4 regions of the Aminipila butyrica genome follow, and region 4 is predicted to be linked to each of the others. Evidence: riboswitches for the same ligand, from Rfam matches in the RefSeq annotation. Region 4 holds a riboswitch; each other region holds the start of a gene.

Region 1 (3,845 bases), 1.3 Mb from region 4:
GTTTTTCATCAAGATTTCTTTTCTCACGTAATCTGGTATCCGCAGTTCTTCTGGGGAGATGAGAACGAATTTTACGTTTTTATATCTGGAAAGCGCCTTGATTAGGGAATGGACCGTTCGGCCAAACTTTAAGTCCCCGCAGCAGCCTACAGTAATGTTATCAAATCCGTTTAAGGTCCGCCGGATAGTTAGCAGATCTGTCAAGGTCTGTGTAGGATGCTGATGGCCTCCGTCTCCAGCGTTGATTACTGGCATTTCTGTACTGTGAGCAGCTACTTTAGGGGCACCCTCCTTCGGGTGTCTCATAACCGCCAAATCAGCGTAACAGGCTACCGTCTTGATGGTGTCGGCAATGCTCTCTCCTTTGGCTACAGAGCTGGAGTTTGGCTCAGAAAAGCCAATAACCTGACCGCCCAGCCGAAGCATAGCCGCCTCAAAGCTGAAACGCGTCCTGGTGCTGGGTTCGTAAAACAACGTGGCCAACAGCTTGCCGTCACAGGCATGAACATACTTGGCAGGGTCCTCTATAATCCGATCAGCTAAATCAAACATATCTTCCAGCTCTTTTATAGAGAAGTCCATGGGTTCCAACAAATCTCTACCTTTTAACATCATTCAAGTCTCCTTTCCACATGCACTTATTCTTTCTTCAAAAGAGTATAAATGCGCAAAAAAAAATCTTCCAATATTGGAAGATTAAATAATACAATCATCAGAGGATGATGGTGTCTCTAATTGAACAGATTTTCCAGACAATGGCAACAAACAAATCAATTCAAAAACCGAAGGATACTCCGCCTCATTTTCTGCCGGGAGGGCAAAAACCTCGTTTTCTTTCACGTACCTCTCATAAGACATCAGCATATGTATCGCTCCTTCCTAAACACCATTTTTCACCACCAAACGAGTTTTGTCTCGTTCTGTCGCGCCTAAATCTTTAGTATAATACCATGCATACCGGCAGGTGTCAATAGAAAAACCCATGGCAAAATGATGTATTTTATATTCATTTATTTCAGAGGTTTCAGAAAATTTTATCCCAGCCCCCAAAGAGGCTGGGATTCATCTCATATGACACAGAGATTCAGTGGTTCCCGAAAGGGCTCTTCCCCCTCTAGCAAATCCTCATACCTCTGAGGCCGTTTAATCTCTTTCACCGTATCGTTCTTTTTGATCATGACCACTCCTGGCCGCGGCCTGCCATTGAAGGAAGGCAGACAGGAGTTATTATAGGCGCCCGCATCCATAAAAGCTACCAAATCTCCCGCTGTCATACTGTTAGGCAGCCAGGCACCCCCGGAGGTTTCAGCCGCCAAGCCGCTGATTCGGTACGGCATGCCATGCTTTTCAGTGATTTTATTAGCACACAGCAGCTGACCGTGTTCCAGCCTCTTCTTCTGCGGTCGTCCGCTCCCCATGCCTTCAAAGCCTTCATCCAGAACCAGCCAGTTTTCGTTGAGATTTTTCCGATACTTCTCATTGACCACACTGGTGAGTAAAATACCCGCAGAAGCGGCAATCTTTTTACCTGGCTCAATAATCAACTCCACTCCCTGAAAGAAATCTTGCAGAGGGTCTCCCGCCCACGTCTTTACTTTTTCCATGCTCAGTTCCTCTGCCACCTTACAGGCAATTTCTTCTAAATCTTCTGGTGACATGCCGCCTCCCAAGTTCAGCGTACGAGGAATGAAGCCGGTGAGCTGATACATCTTCACCGCCGTTTCCAGCATAGCAGCAAAGGCTCCACGAGCATCCTCTGGCTTATCCAGTCCCTTTTGCAGCTGTAAGTGGTAGCCCCGCAGCCGGATATGCTGCTTGTTCTTCTGAGACATGCGGATAGCAGTCCTCAACTGTTCAAAAGTAATGCCAAATTCACTTTCTGGGATGTTCTCCCCTCGTGAATCCTGACCATAATAAGAAGAATCCGGCGCTACCATCAGGGCGATATTAACCGGCATATCCAACTCTTGCGCAATCTCGGCAATCCTAGTCAGCTCATAGATAGAATCCACATTAATAGCCTTCACACAGCTGCGGATGGCCAGCTCCAGCTCTGTTGCCGTCTTGCAGGCACCCGTAAAAATAATTTGCCGTCCTTCAAAACCAGCCTGTAGGCCTTTAAACAACTCTCCGCCCGAATTAACCTGCAAATTACAACCCGCATCTCGAATGACCTGTAGATTCGCCAAGGTAGATTCGCATTGGGCTGCATAGTGAATGCTTGTTTTAGCATATGCGGTGCGAAAAGCTACGATGACTTCATTTACGTTCTTGCGCAACTCTCGTTCAGAAAAGATGTACAGGGGCGACCCATAGACTTCAGATAGCTTTGTCAGATCCCTGCCGTCAAAATACAAGTGCTCGTCTTCTACTTTAAAGATCTTGTTTTCAAAAATGTTCATGTGCGACCTCCCGATCCGTTGTATAAATAGCCCCGCCTTATAAACAAAAAAACTGCGACAAAAAATCGCAGTCCGTTTTACTGTTTTTCCTTATTGTCTGCCGACAGTCCATGTTACCCGTGGATCGGCGTGCTTCTCATGCAGGTCTCCTGACTCGTGTATCCTCATTTCTTCTCGCCTTCCCAAGCTAACGCTCAGTGGCTATCACCCTCTTTTCAAGGGTAAATCTTAGAAGAAACTCCTCACTCACAGTGGCGGGTCCATTCTGGAATTTCACCAGATTCCCTCTTAGTCAGATATTGCCTTTGGGCAATACTGAAACATGGAAGTGATATAAATTTACTTCATTCATCATATCACACACGCCAGTTCCTTTCAAGGTATATTTTCAAATAAATCCTGCTCATACGACTTATAACAAGATTCACTGGTCCATCAAACCGTATTTTACTTTAATGCGGTCCAGCTTTTCCAGCATAGACTGGGACATGAACCACAGGAAGATGACCGTAGCCGCTGCGTGGACTAAATCAAAGGGAAGTCCCAGAACATAGGCTGCGACGAACATTGGCCAGGTGGGATTGGCGTTGTAGGTCAGCACCGTGGCAGGATTCATCAGGCCGCCATAAATCACTAACACGGCTAGGCCGCCAAATACGCACAGCGGTAAGCGGCCTCTGAGCAGCAGGCCTTTGCGGAACAATATCCCCGCTAAAAATCCGATCACCCCCATAGCAAACATCTGCCATGGCGTCCAAGGCCCTTGTCCATACAACATATTGGAGGTTAACATGGTGATAGCACCTACCAAAAACCCAGCCTCCCCGCCGAAAGCTACGCCGGCGATGATTACCATGGCTGCCACTGGTTTAAACTGAGGCAACATGAAAAAAGCAGCTCTTCCGGCCACCCCCAAGGCACACAGCACTGCCAGAATGATTAACTCTCGGGCCTGAGGCTTGCGCCCCTCAAAAGCCAAGACAAAAGGCAGCATAGTTTCAAGGATGATCAATAAGGAAATAAAGTAATATTTCCGATCACCAAAGTAGAATACCCCCACGTAAAGGGTCAGGGGAATGGCCAGCAGAATCATCACTGCTGCGGCTACTGTCCGCTTGGACAACCTGCGCTTCTCTTTCTGAATCTGGATGACCTCTATCGGTTGTTGGCTCCGCTGGGAAATGGCCAGCGCTAATACCACCAGAGAGGCGATAAAATAGATACTCTGTTCCAAGGGCTCCAGCTGGATTATCTGGGATCCTTGCAGCGCTACATAGGCCAGAGTCAAAGCGCAAATTCCCGCTGCTCCCGCTAAAATCCGCCGCCATAGAGGCAGCTTGTGACTTTTTGGGGCTTGGTTTGCCTTCTCTACCACCTTATCCGGCCTATACAAATCCTCTGCTGGCAATTGTGGTCCAGGGGGCACCTTTCCACCGCAGGCAA
Region 2 (3,845 bases), 1.2 Mb from region 4:
AGCTTTGCTGTGGTCAATGCCTACCATTCTAATGTGCATGATTTCGCCTTTCAAAACTCAACTGTTTACACGCGCTACCTTTCATGGTCAATTCTTCTGGTCCCGCAAAATCAGCACGGAGAAGTAACTCGCTTCCTCATCAATCTCGTCGATATTCTGGAATACCCGCTCCCCCTCCATACCGCAGCGTTCTACCATCTTCACCGAAGGGGGATTGTCCATGGTGCGGATATATTCTTTCAACTTGCCGATGGATTTGCCACTCTTCATGAGTACCTTGGTGCCAGTCATATGCAAGGCCTCTTCCGTACCCGCATAGGATGCCGGAATCACGTGGAGTGCTTCCTCAGCCTCAGTCAGGCTGTCATTGAGCCGGGCAGAGACAGCACAGAAAGATGGAATACCAGGAACAATTTCTGTCTCATAACCGGCATCCCGCACTCGGTTGTGCACGTAGGTATAGGTGGAATAGATGGTAGGATCCCCCAGTGTCAAAAAGGCAACATTCTTTCCGGCATCCAGCCAGGCCTTCACCTGCTCTGCTGCGGCATCATGACTGGCGGCTAGCTTGGCCTTGTCTCTGGTCATGGGCATATCCAGCTCCACAATCTCTTTTTTATCCAGGTCTGCTATAGCACCCTTTGCGATCGTATATGCCACATTAACACTCTGTCCGGACTTAGGGATAGCCACAATATCGCTCTCCCTGATGATTCTCACCGCTTTTAAAGTCATCAGCTCTGGGTCTCCAGGGCCTACGCCTAATCCATATAACTTTGCCATCTCATTCCTCCGTCTTCTCTTTATTTGTATTTCTGCATCTTATGCTTTTGTTTCTGCCACATTACACTACACTTCAACATATATCGTCTATTTTCGATTTGCAATATATAGGCGTTTTTCTTGCCCGCCCATGAAAGGGCTGTGTTGAAAACCAGTTCCGACACAATCTGACCAATCCTGCATTTTTCAACAGCAATCGTCCATTTACAATCTACGATTTTATCCTTTACTCCATCTCTTGTCCTAATGGCTCACAAGTTGAAGCATGATCTAAATAGAGTTGTTGGATGCCTGGGAATTCACCAATCCCCCGTAGAATACAGGAAACGTCATACCCTGCCTGCTGAAAAATAATCTTCCAAGAATCTTCTTCTTCTCCAGCCATATCGTTAACGGCATGGTCTCCTGCTACCACCATAAACGGCATGAGCACTACTTGCTGCGGCCCATAAAGCCGTACCAGCTCCAGCACCCGCTCCACATCGGGATAGCCTTCTACCGTGCCTACAAATACATTGCCGTAGCCCAGCGATTTAAAACGGTAATCCAGCGCAGCATAAGCCGCGTCACAGAAATGCCCGGTTCCATGTCCCATCAGCACCAGCGCCGTATTTTCTGCCTGCTGTCCCCCTGAGGTTCCGTCTAATTCTGGCACCTCAGCCATGATAGCCCGACAGACCAGATCGTAATCCTCTGACGAAGTCAGCAGCGCTCGTCCAACGGCGATGGTCTCAAACTGTTCGATAAAGGGTTCAATTTGCCCCATCATTTTCTCGTATTCATCCCCGTTTATGATGTGGGTTGGCTGAATCAGCACATCTGTAAAGCCATCGGCAGCTAACCGCTCCAGGGCTTCGGTCACGTTATCCACGTGAAGCTGATCCCGCTTTTTCAGCACCCGCATGATGATGCTGCTGGTAAAGGCCCGTCTGAGCTCTCGGTTGGGATAAGCCTTGCTTATAACCCGCTCAATCTGGCCGATGGTCTTCTCTCTGGTCTCCTGGTGACTGGTGCCAAAACTTACTACTAATAATGCTTCTTTCTTACTCATTAACTTTCAATTCCTCTCAAAAAAATAGCCGTTCTGGAAAAGCAGAACAGCGTAATATGGGAGCACAAAAAAATCCCCCTATTACACTCATTCATCTTCCGTAAAAAAGTGTAATTTCTGCCTCATTCCACAAAAAATGAGCAGATCCCATATCCTAGGCAGGTCTTCTGACTCTGGCGTCTACATTGCACTTCCCTTCCCATTTTTACATAGTGGCTTTATTTAAGTACAACTCGTCCATCACAGCGGCGTGACCGCGCGGGCTTTTACCCAACTTCCCTATTCTCCCGGCAGGAATCACCGGGCACCTATAGATATATCAATTATTCAATCTATTGTACCATTAAAATAGGGGGTCGGACAACCCCCTAAATGTATTCAGCCTTCTCACATGCCTAAGCCAAAGAAATCGGTTCCTCTTTCAGCTGCTGCATATGGGTATGAATAAACTTGCATATTATAGCTTAAACGACCATTTTTAATAAGAACCCCAGAAGGACTGCTGCACCGACCCCCGAGGTGATCAAATAAATTTTTCTAGATTCTTGGTCATTCTTCTCTTTGATAAAATAATAAATACCTGCGCCTAGAATCATTATGCCTATAATTAATCCGATAATATTAAAAATCATTTTCTTTTCCTCCATTTTAACAGCAATGCTGAATTTACAATGACGATTATAGAGCCTGCATTATGTACCAAAGCCCCTATTACGGGATTTAGGATGCCTGGAATAGCTAAAGCAATAGCAAGAAAGTTAAGTCCCAGCGAAAAAGCCAAATTATATCTAATCGTCGTCATCATACGCCTAGATAAAGCTAATAGGTGCGGCAACTCTTTTACTTCATCATCAACCAGGACAATATCTGCGGCATCAACGGCAATATCGCTGCCGACACCACCCATGGCAATGCCGACAGTTGCTTTTTTCAAAGCCGGCGCATCATTGACACCGTCACCAATCATACAAATGGCTTCTCCCTTACCCTGGTAAATGCCAATCCATTTTAATTTGTCTTCCGGCAAACAGTTTGCGTGAACTTCATGAATGCCTAGTTCATTGGCAATGGTTGCCGATGTGTTTTCATTATCTCCTGTCAGCAATACTGGCCGTACATCCATCGCCTGCAACTGTTCAATCAGTTGAACGCCTTCCGCTCGGATGGTATCCGATAAAACAATAAAGCCTGCAAGAACCCGGTCAATGGTGATGTAAATAACGGTATGCCCTTGTAAAAAGTGTTGCTCGGCTTTCTTTTCAACGTCATCAGAAAGTGTCACACCATTTTGAGCAAGCATTCGAGCATTTCCTGCAAGGATTCTATTGTCGTGAACCACAACAGATATGCCCTCTCCCGGTATCATTTGAAATTGCTGTGCAGGAGAAAGCGCCGTCCCAATCTCTTTCTTGTGGCAGCGAACGATTGCCTTCCCCAGCGGATGCTCCGACAATTGCTCCGCAGCAGCTGCAAGGGTGTAAAACTCCTTTTCCGAAAACTGCGGTAAAATACTTTTTACTTCTATCACATTCAGCTTGCCATACGTCAGCGTTCCGGTTTTATCGAATGCCAGCTTGCTAACCTTAGCAAGGCGCTCTAAGGCATCCCCCTCTCGGACGAGAAATCCATGTGTTGTGGCATTGCCAATGGCCGCCATAATAGCTGTCGGAGTAGCAAGCACTAACGCACACGGACAAAATACAACCAGAATGGTAACCGCACGGATTATCTCACCGGAAAGGAACCAGGTGAGGGCGGCTGCCCCAAGGGCAATCACTACAATCCAAGTGGCCCATCGATCTGCAATGCCGACGATTTTCGCTTTTCCTGCATCCACAGACTGAACCAATTTAATCATGCGCTGAATGGAACTGTTTTCGCAGGCTCTGGCCGCTTTCATTTCAAATGCACCAAATTGGTTGACGGTTCCGCTTAAAACGTCATCCCCCACTGTTTTATCAACAGGCAGAGATTCGCCAGTCATAACCGCTTGATTCACAGAGGTTTGTCC
Region 3 (3,845 bases), 430 kb from region 4:
AACAGCGAGAGGAGGAGAAAAATCCTTTTGCAGCACAGCAGAGCGAAGAATATGCCAATTTGCAAAAGAGGATTGAAGAGTTGAACAAGCAGATTCAGCAGCTAAAAGCAGAAGCTGCTTCTGAGAAGAAGAGTACGGAACAGCAAAAGCCAGACTCTGCTTCTAATCCTGCAAGGAATGCACTTGATACCTATATTTCCAGCAGGGATAATCCAGAGGAATCTGCTGGCCTATATCGGTTGGATAAAGACGGAGAAGGGGAGCAAAAGATTGTTTCAAAAGCTGTCAGTCCAACGTCAAATTTCATAAATTTGACCTAAGAAGTGAACCGAGACCGCATAATGAAAAAGGCCTACGGGGCTTGCGAGAAAGCCTAAGAGAATACAAGATAAAGGCGTATAGGGGAGAAAGACAACCAATACAAGAAAATAACCGGCAGCAGAAATCACCCCTGGTACAAGCAGTTTCTTGAAGAGAAAGCTTAACCATTGAAAAAGGATGCTGATAAATAAAATAGCGCAGGCTGGCGTGAAAAGAAGTACATTGCCTCACATTTTTTCATAAGAAAAAATCACAGAGGTCGTGGTATCCAGCCCTGTATACATAGCGATAAGTGCTAGAACTGCCCATAGCCCCAGCCATATTTTTAATCCCTTAAACATATCCATCCCCTTAATGTTGCGGACTAGAACGTCATGTGATGATTTCTACATATTATAGTCCGGCGATTGCTTTTATATCGGCTTCTAAATATTTTAGGTACTCTTTAGATAATAAGCTTAAGGGCTCAGAAAGTAAAGAAATATATCCAAGGTGTAAGGGGTGGGGAAAGTCTTTTAAGGGAATTGCTACTATTTCGCCCAGACCTTTATGAAATATATCGGCATTGCTGTTGGTTAAATCGGGACCAATGCTAAAGCACGTGCCATTGCGAACCAGTGCAATTTTAGTGCAGCGGTCGCTCACATGTATATTTCTATTCAACAGTTTGTAGAAAAGCATTTCCTCCGTAAAATGGGATATGTCAATTTCTTGATCATAGGTGACAAATGGATAGGGTTCCAGCGCTTCCACAGAAATACTTTTTTTAGAAGCAAGAGGATGGGAAGCATTAATAAAGACATAAGGTTTTAACTGATGGATTTCATTAAAGCAGAGCTTACAGCTGGCAAGTACCTTTTTGATGGAACGAAGGTGAGTATGATGGATAGAAAGAATACCCAGTTCGCTTCGGCGGTTAGCAACATCCTGGATGACGGAGTAGGTCGGGCATTCTCGAATGGCGATATCGTAGGACTCTAAGTCTAAGGTATTCATTAATTGTGTAAAGGACCGTACGGCAAATGGAAGGCGTTGTGTTGAAACAGAAAAGCGCATGGGCAGATATTTTCGATAGCGATACCGCTGTTCCAGCTGCTCGGATTGATAAACAATTTCTTTGGCATATTTTAAGAAATCTTCTCCGTCCGCAGTCAGTGTGACACCTCGATTGTTGCGATAAAATAAAATGATACCTAGATTTTTTTCCATTTCTTTTATTGCGGTGGATAAAGTGGACTGAGAAATAAATAGCACTTTAGCAGCTTCTGAAAAAGACTGATGATTAGCCGTTTCTATTATATATTTCATGGATTGTAATGTCATAAAATACTCCTCTCTTGGGGTTTCTTCTTCTTATGTAAGTATTATATTATCAAAAAAATTGATAGCCCACAATGGAGAATGTCTATTGTGGGCTGGATTGTATGTTCTGTTGTCTTATGATACAATGAAAAAAATAGATAGAGCTATTGTATGGAAATCGGTGAAAATCCGATGCGGTACCGCCACTGTGAAGAGGAGTCGTTGCAACTGATAAAGAATATTGACACTGGAATATCATTCTGGGAAGTCATTGCAGCGTACAGAGAATCTAAGCCAGGATACTTCGATAGTTTTGAATTAACGACCTGACGGATTATTGGGAAAGTTGAATTTGGCTTTGTTTTATCGTTTCATACTTGGAATAGATTCAAGTCTAAAATAAGAAAAATAAAACTCCGTATCCGAAAGATGCGGAGTTTTTGTGTGTCATGAGAGGAAAACAAGATGGACAACTGGAATGGTAACCTGCTGGGGTACGGCGATTATAACTATTTGTTGAATTATTTAAAGGAAATAGCAGGAGGAATTAACGTGAAAAAAGGATTTAGTAAATTATTTTTAGTGGTTTTAAGCATTTGTTTGCTTGTGGGGTTAAATGGCTGTGGAAACAGCGATTTAAAGGCAGAAGATAAAGTGCAGACCCGTGTAATTGTGGATGCGGCAGGCAATCAAGTTGAAGTTCCTATGGAGGTAAAAAAAATAGGAGTGGTGCCCATTCCTTGGGCATCGGTTATATATTGTATTGATAATTCTTCCGCACGTTTAAGTGCGATGAACCCATCTGCCATGCAAGCATATAAGGGTCATTTTCTGGAAAGCATGGACCCGGAATATGGTAATATTTCAACGGCATGCATAGGCAGTGATTTGTCGATTAATATGGAAGAGACGGCAAAGAATGGTGTAGAGGTCATGATTATTTGGGATTATCAGGAGGCGGAAGCTGCTCAGCTAAAGGAAGTTGGAATCGCCCCGATTATGATAAAAAATGAAACCATTGATGAATTGCAGACCAGTATGAAAATCATTGGAGAATTATTGGGAAAGGAAGAACGAGCCCAGCAATTTATTGATTCCTATACGAAAACCTATGAATATATGAAAGCGAAACAAGAAGCCGTAAAGACGGCAGATAAACCGAGAGTTTTATATTTGCGAGATGCTCAATTAAAAATCCAGGGAAATGATAACTTTATGCGAGAAGCCTTAGAGCTGGCAGGAGCAGATAACGTTGCGTCTCAAGTGAAGAGTAATGCCACCATGGAAGAAATTCTAGCCTGGGATCCAGAAATCATTTTTTTAAGTAATTTTGATGAATTTGAGCCGGAAGATTTATATAAAAACACCATTCCGGGCCAGGATTGGAGTAGCATTTCGGCAGTAAAAAATAAGAAGGTATATAAAACACCTTTAGGTATATATCGCTGGGATGCACCAGGTGTAGAAACTCCTTTGATGATGAAATGGATGGCACAGATTATTCAGCCGGATATTTTTAACGATGAGGACGTGGAAACAGAATTGACGGCATATTATAAAGATTATTTTAATTATAAATTATCGGCAAAGGACATGGCTCTAATTTTAAGTGAAGATGCAAATAAACAAAGCCAGTAGGATAGGTGAATGGATGTATAAGAAAAAACAGAAATGGCCTTATCCGCTGCTCATCATCATGTTGTGTGCCCTTTTAGGTTTAATCGTCGTGTTGTCGGTCAGCATCGGCCGATACCATATCATGCCCTTACAGGTGATAAACATTTTGCTCGCTCAGCTGATTCCGATTCATCAGACCTGGACGGATCAGTGCGAGAGTATTATTTTTACCTTACGGCTTCCGCGAATCATGGCGGCAATCTTGGTAGGCGGAGCCCTGGCTCTGTCGGGAACTTCATACCAAGGGATTTTTCAAAATCCCTTGGTTTCTCCGGATATTTTAGGGGTATCTGCGGGGGCCTGTATTGGAGCGTCCTGTGCAATCTTAGGGGGAGGCGGAAATGGGCTGATACAGATTTGTGCCTTTTTAGGCGGATTCTTAGCCGTTATGTTGACCACAACCATCCCCAAAATATTAAAGAACAATTCCATGATGATGCTTGTACTTTCAGGAATCATCGTCGGCGGAATGATGAATTCCATTATGGGACTGATTAAATATGTGGCTGACCCGGAGACACAACTGGCATCAATTGTTTACTGGC
Region 4 (3,845 bases):
TGGCAGCTCAGGCACTTCATTTTTAACCGTTACAACCGGTGTAGGATCTGGATAAACAGCAACGGACACCATCTCCGTATCGGTCTCATTGCCGCTTCCTTGTTGCGAATTGATTATCCTGCAAAAGTAATAGGTTGTCCCAACCTGAACCGTCGCAGGTGTATATGTATAGGAAGTGGCATTTTCAATTGCTTCAGCTCCTTCAACAGAATTTGTGTTATTCTTATACCACTGGTAGGACAAAACTCCGTTGGCACTAGAACGGACACTCAAATCCTTAGCAGACTCCCCAACTACATAAACGGCCCCCTCTGGCTGCTTTATTATAAAAGGCTTACTCTCTAATGGTTCTTTTTTAAGAGTTAAGGTATATGTATTTTCCTGTTTACCGGCTCCACTGACTTTAACAGGAACAGACATGGTTCCGTCCTCATTCCAGTTATAGATCAACGTATACGCCGCACCATTTACGGCCTTTTGCCCATTAATAGTAATTTCATAGTTATTGCTATAAGGCGTGGCAGTGATATCGATGCCCTCTTTCGTACTATCTGCGTAAATGCTATAGTTTTCAGTTGCCTTATCAAATCCAGGTGTCATAATACCGCCGACAACAAGGCCTTTCAGGGTAGCGATTTGGTTTACATGAATTTGATAATCCGTTGTTTTATTCCCATTATGATTAATAAATACATCCACATAGCCCTTGCTAAATGAAGCAGAGGTATAGGCGGAGTTTGACCAGCCTCCCCACGAGTTACTGTACATAACTGCGTAGTTCTGCGACCCAATGGTATAGCCCCCTCCTCTGACAATATCACTTGCTCCAGGAGCTTTAGCCGCAACAAAAAGGCTGCTTGTATAATCCGGAACAGTAACGGTATACCCAGTCAGCTTGGCGCTTTCAAACTGAGGTGTCATAGGAATCGGCTCTGCCCCTTTGTTGTATGCATCCTGATTTTCATACAGATTGAGGCTTTCAAATACAGGCGCTGCATAAACATTGACCCTGAACAGCGGCATTATCGCCGGCGTTGTGCCCGCCTCTATACTGTCATCAGGAATATAAGCTGAAACAAGATATTGTCCTGGGGTATCAAATTTCAGCGTAACGACTCCGAGGTCATCGGATTTTATCCCTTCTATATCGGTTTTTGCTCCTGTGGTAGTATTGATATAGCAAAGTTGCGCTCCTCCAATTGGTACTCTTTTCGTCTGAAGAGTCTGATTGTCAATACACCCATACCAACCAATAGAATAACCATAGAGGTAAAAGTTCTTTCCATATCCGACAGAAAAATCATACGAAGAGATTCCAGTGGTTTTATCTGTAGTAAACTCCACACAGTTATCCAAACCAGAGATGTCCTGGTAAATATAAAATTCAACCAGATCATTATTTGCAATGCCGGCATTTGCAACATTATAGCCTGTATAATACCCTTGGTTTAAGGTATTATCGTGAGGTTGTTTACCGTTTACTGAAAATCCACAGTTCATCGTCTCCTGTCCAAAAATTGTTTTAATCGAACCGGATTCAACATCTAACAGGGTACTGGCATTTTCTTTCGTAAAGTCTCCTTCAAATACAACTTGATGGGCTTTCACCAGAACGTCCAGTGCAGAGACCCCAGTTTCTACTTCATCTATGTAGCCATAGCTTTCCGCTAAGTCTTCAGAAACTTCCACCCCCAGCTGCGGAGCACACAGAAACCCATTGACGGCCTGCGCCGTAAAATCAATTTTTACGGTATCTGCTTCCGTTTCCTCCTCCGCCAATTCGCTCTCTAGGGTATTTACAACGTTTATTACGTCTTCTCCTGTGCTATCATCGTCAGAACTCTCCTCATTCTGACCATCCTTTTCGTTTTGTCTGTCTTGTTCTTTGTTTGACATTACGTCTTGCGCATTGTCGTCCAAATCGCCCAGCTCTGCTTTATTGTCATTCTCGGTAAGATTCCTTCCAGGTGAACCATCTGTTACCAATTCCGAAAGGATATTTTGCGTATCCGCTGTACCGCTTACCTCTTCCGCAAAGGCGCTCGGCATCATAGAGAGCACAATAAGAATAGATAAAATTATAGATAAGGCTTTTTTTCTCACTTTCATTAATACTTCCTTTCTTTAGATTTTTACTGAATAAATTATTGTAATCAAGGTTTGTTCACATGCCTATTATATCTTTATATTCAAAAAACCTCCTTTCTTCAGCTTACTACTCGCCCTCTTTCATAAAATAAAACTGGCAGTATAAAGTAAACCGTCTATAATAATTCTGCCACTTTTTTGACGTGCATTTTTCCACACAAAAAAACTGTGGCTCAATGCCACAGTTCCGTTTTCAACTGCATCTTAATGTACTTTAAACCGCCACAAACACTGCGCTCTTGTTCCAAGAGTGCCAAGTTTTCACCTTTACCGAGGTTGTTTAAACTTATGTCTGTATTCTGACTTGTGCCTCATCATCTTTTGCCTGCCTTCCCAAGTTCCACTCAGTGGCTGCTCATCTTCAGAGCTGTGGCTCAGACTCCGCACTTACAGCGGCGGTACCGTCCCGGACTTTCACCGGAGTTCCTCTTACCCGCATACGGTTTCCCGCCACGGTACATAAAATACATCGTATCCAATCCGTTATTTTCCCTTTATCTTTTTCATATTATCAATAAATTTTCAATGTGTCAAGCGCTGCTTCTACCCTCTAACTATCCATATTTTTCTTAGCATTTTTAGCTCTGCTGCACAGCCGCCGTTTTTTTCTGTACTCTCAAATTGGCGATAGCTTGCGTAGGACATTCCTTTTCGCAAAGTCCACAATTCCGGCACTTATCGAATAAGATTCGGGCTAAATTGTTTTCTACTTCTATAGCCTCAAACGGGCAGACCCTTTGGCATTTCCGACAGCCGATGCAAGCTACCTTGCAGGTCTTCCGCGCCTTTGCTCCAGGCTCTGTGGAATTGCAGGCCACGAACACCCACTTCTTCTTATCTGACATGGTGATAACCTGATTGGGACAAGCCTGCTCACACATACCACAGCCCACACAGACGTCCCTATCCACCACGGCTACCCCATTGCAGATTCGAATAGCCTCATATTGACAGACCGAAACACAGTCCCCGAAAGCTAGACAGCCCTGTGCGCAAGCCCAATTGCCCCCATAAAAGCTTTTAGCTGCTGCACAAGTGGCGATTCCGGTGTAATCCATAATCTGCTTCGTATTTTCATAACTGCCCTGGCATCGGACCACCGCTACCTTCGCCTGCACCGAACCGGCTTCTACGCCCAGAATGGCGGCCACCGCCGAAGCTACCTGACTGCCTCCTACTGGACACAGCGACGGACTCAAGGAACGGTCATCACCTATGGCAGCAGCATAATCATCACAACCTGCAAAACCGCAGGCTCCACAATTAGCCCCCGGGAGCACCTCCCGGATCTGAGCCACGGTTTCATCCACTGGCACAAAAAATACCTTAGAAGCCAGAGTAAGAACCAGGCCTGCAATCAGCCCCATTCCTATCAACAATATCACTGGTACAACCATTTCTCTGCCTCCTTTACTCAAATATTCCCTGTACTACACCGCTGAAACCCATAAAAGAAAGGGAAAGGATTGCCGCTCCCATAAGCACCATGGGAATGCCCTGAAAGGCCTTCGGCACATTGGCATTATCCATCTTTTGTCTCATACCAGAAAACAGCACCATGGCCAGTAGAAAGCCTACTCCCGCTGCAAACGAATTAGCCATGGATTCCACAAAATTAAACTCACTTTTAATGTTCATAATGGTCACACCCAAGACCGCACAATTGGTGGTTATCAAAGGCAGATAAACGCCCAATG

The links. A riboswitch is a leader RNA that binds a small molecule or an ion and turns the genes downstream of it on or off. The one in region 4 is predicted to bind cobalamin.
Region 1: it holds a riboswitch for cobalamin, as region 4 does, so the genes downstream of both, Ami103574_RS10050 (diaminopimelate decarboxylase family protein) here and Ami103574_RS00245 (S-layer homology domain-containing protein) in region 4, are expected to answer to the same signal.
Region 2: it holds a riboswitch for cobalamin, as region 4 does, so the genes downstream of both, Ami103574_RS05890 (sirohydrochlorin cobaltochelatase) here and Ami103574_RS00245 (S-layer homology domain-containing protein) in region 4, are expected to answer to the same signal.
Region 3: it holds a riboswitch for cobalamin, as region 4 does, so the genes downstream of both, Ami103574_RS13945 (ABC transporter substrate-binding protein) here and Ami103574_RS00245 (S-layer homology domain-containing protein) in region 4, are expected to answer to the same signal.

The regions. Positions count from the first base shown of each region.
Region 1 is NZ_CP048649.1:2,116,638-2,120,482, forward strand. Features, by position in the region: gene pyrB (aspartate carbamoyltransferase) at 1-612, opposite strand, end outside; gene Ami103574_RS10050 (diaminopimelate decarboxylase family protein) at 1,068-2,402, opposite strand; cobalamin riboswitch at 2,525-2,743, opposite strand; gene Ami103574_RS10055 (ATP-binding cassette domain-containing protein) at 2,827-3,845, opposite strand, start outside.
Region 2 is NZ_CP048649.1:1,206,366-1,210,210, reverse strand. Features, by position in the region: gene hemA (glutamyl-tRNA reductase) at 1-39, opposite strand, end outside; gene cobI (precorrin-2 C(20)-methyltransferase) at 88-783, opposite strand; gene Ami103574_RS05890 (sirohydrochlorin cobaltochelatase) at 1,010-1,834, opposite strand; cobalamin riboswitch at 1,975-2,162, opposite strand; gene Ami103574_RS05885 (hypothetical protein) at 2,299-2,466, opposite strand; gene Ami103574_RS05880 (heavy metal translocating P-type ATPase) at 2,463-3,845, opposite strand, start outside.
Region 3 is NZ_CP048649.1:2,950,659-2,954,503, reverse strand. Features, by position in the region: gene Ami103574_RS13955 (FlxA-like family protein) at 1-320, shown strand, start outside; gene Ami103574_RS13950 (LysR family transcriptional regulator) at 715-1,644, opposite strand; cobalamin riboswitch at 1,797-1,926, shown strand; gene Ami103574_RS13945 (ABC transporter substrate-binding protein) at 2,089-3,261, shown strand; gene Ami103574_RS13940 (FecCD family ABC transporter permease) at 3,275-3,845, shown strand, end outside.
Region 4 is NZ_CP048649.1:49,236-53,080, forward strand. Features, by position in the region: gene Ami103574_RS00245 (S-layer homology domain-containing protein) at 1-2,109, opposite strand, end outside; cobalamin riboswitch at 2,421-2,626, opposite strand; gene Ami103574_RS00250 (RnfABCDGE type electron transport complex subunit B) at 2,727-3,545, opposite strand; gene rsxA (electron transport complex subunit RsxA) at 3,559-3,845, opposite strand, start outside.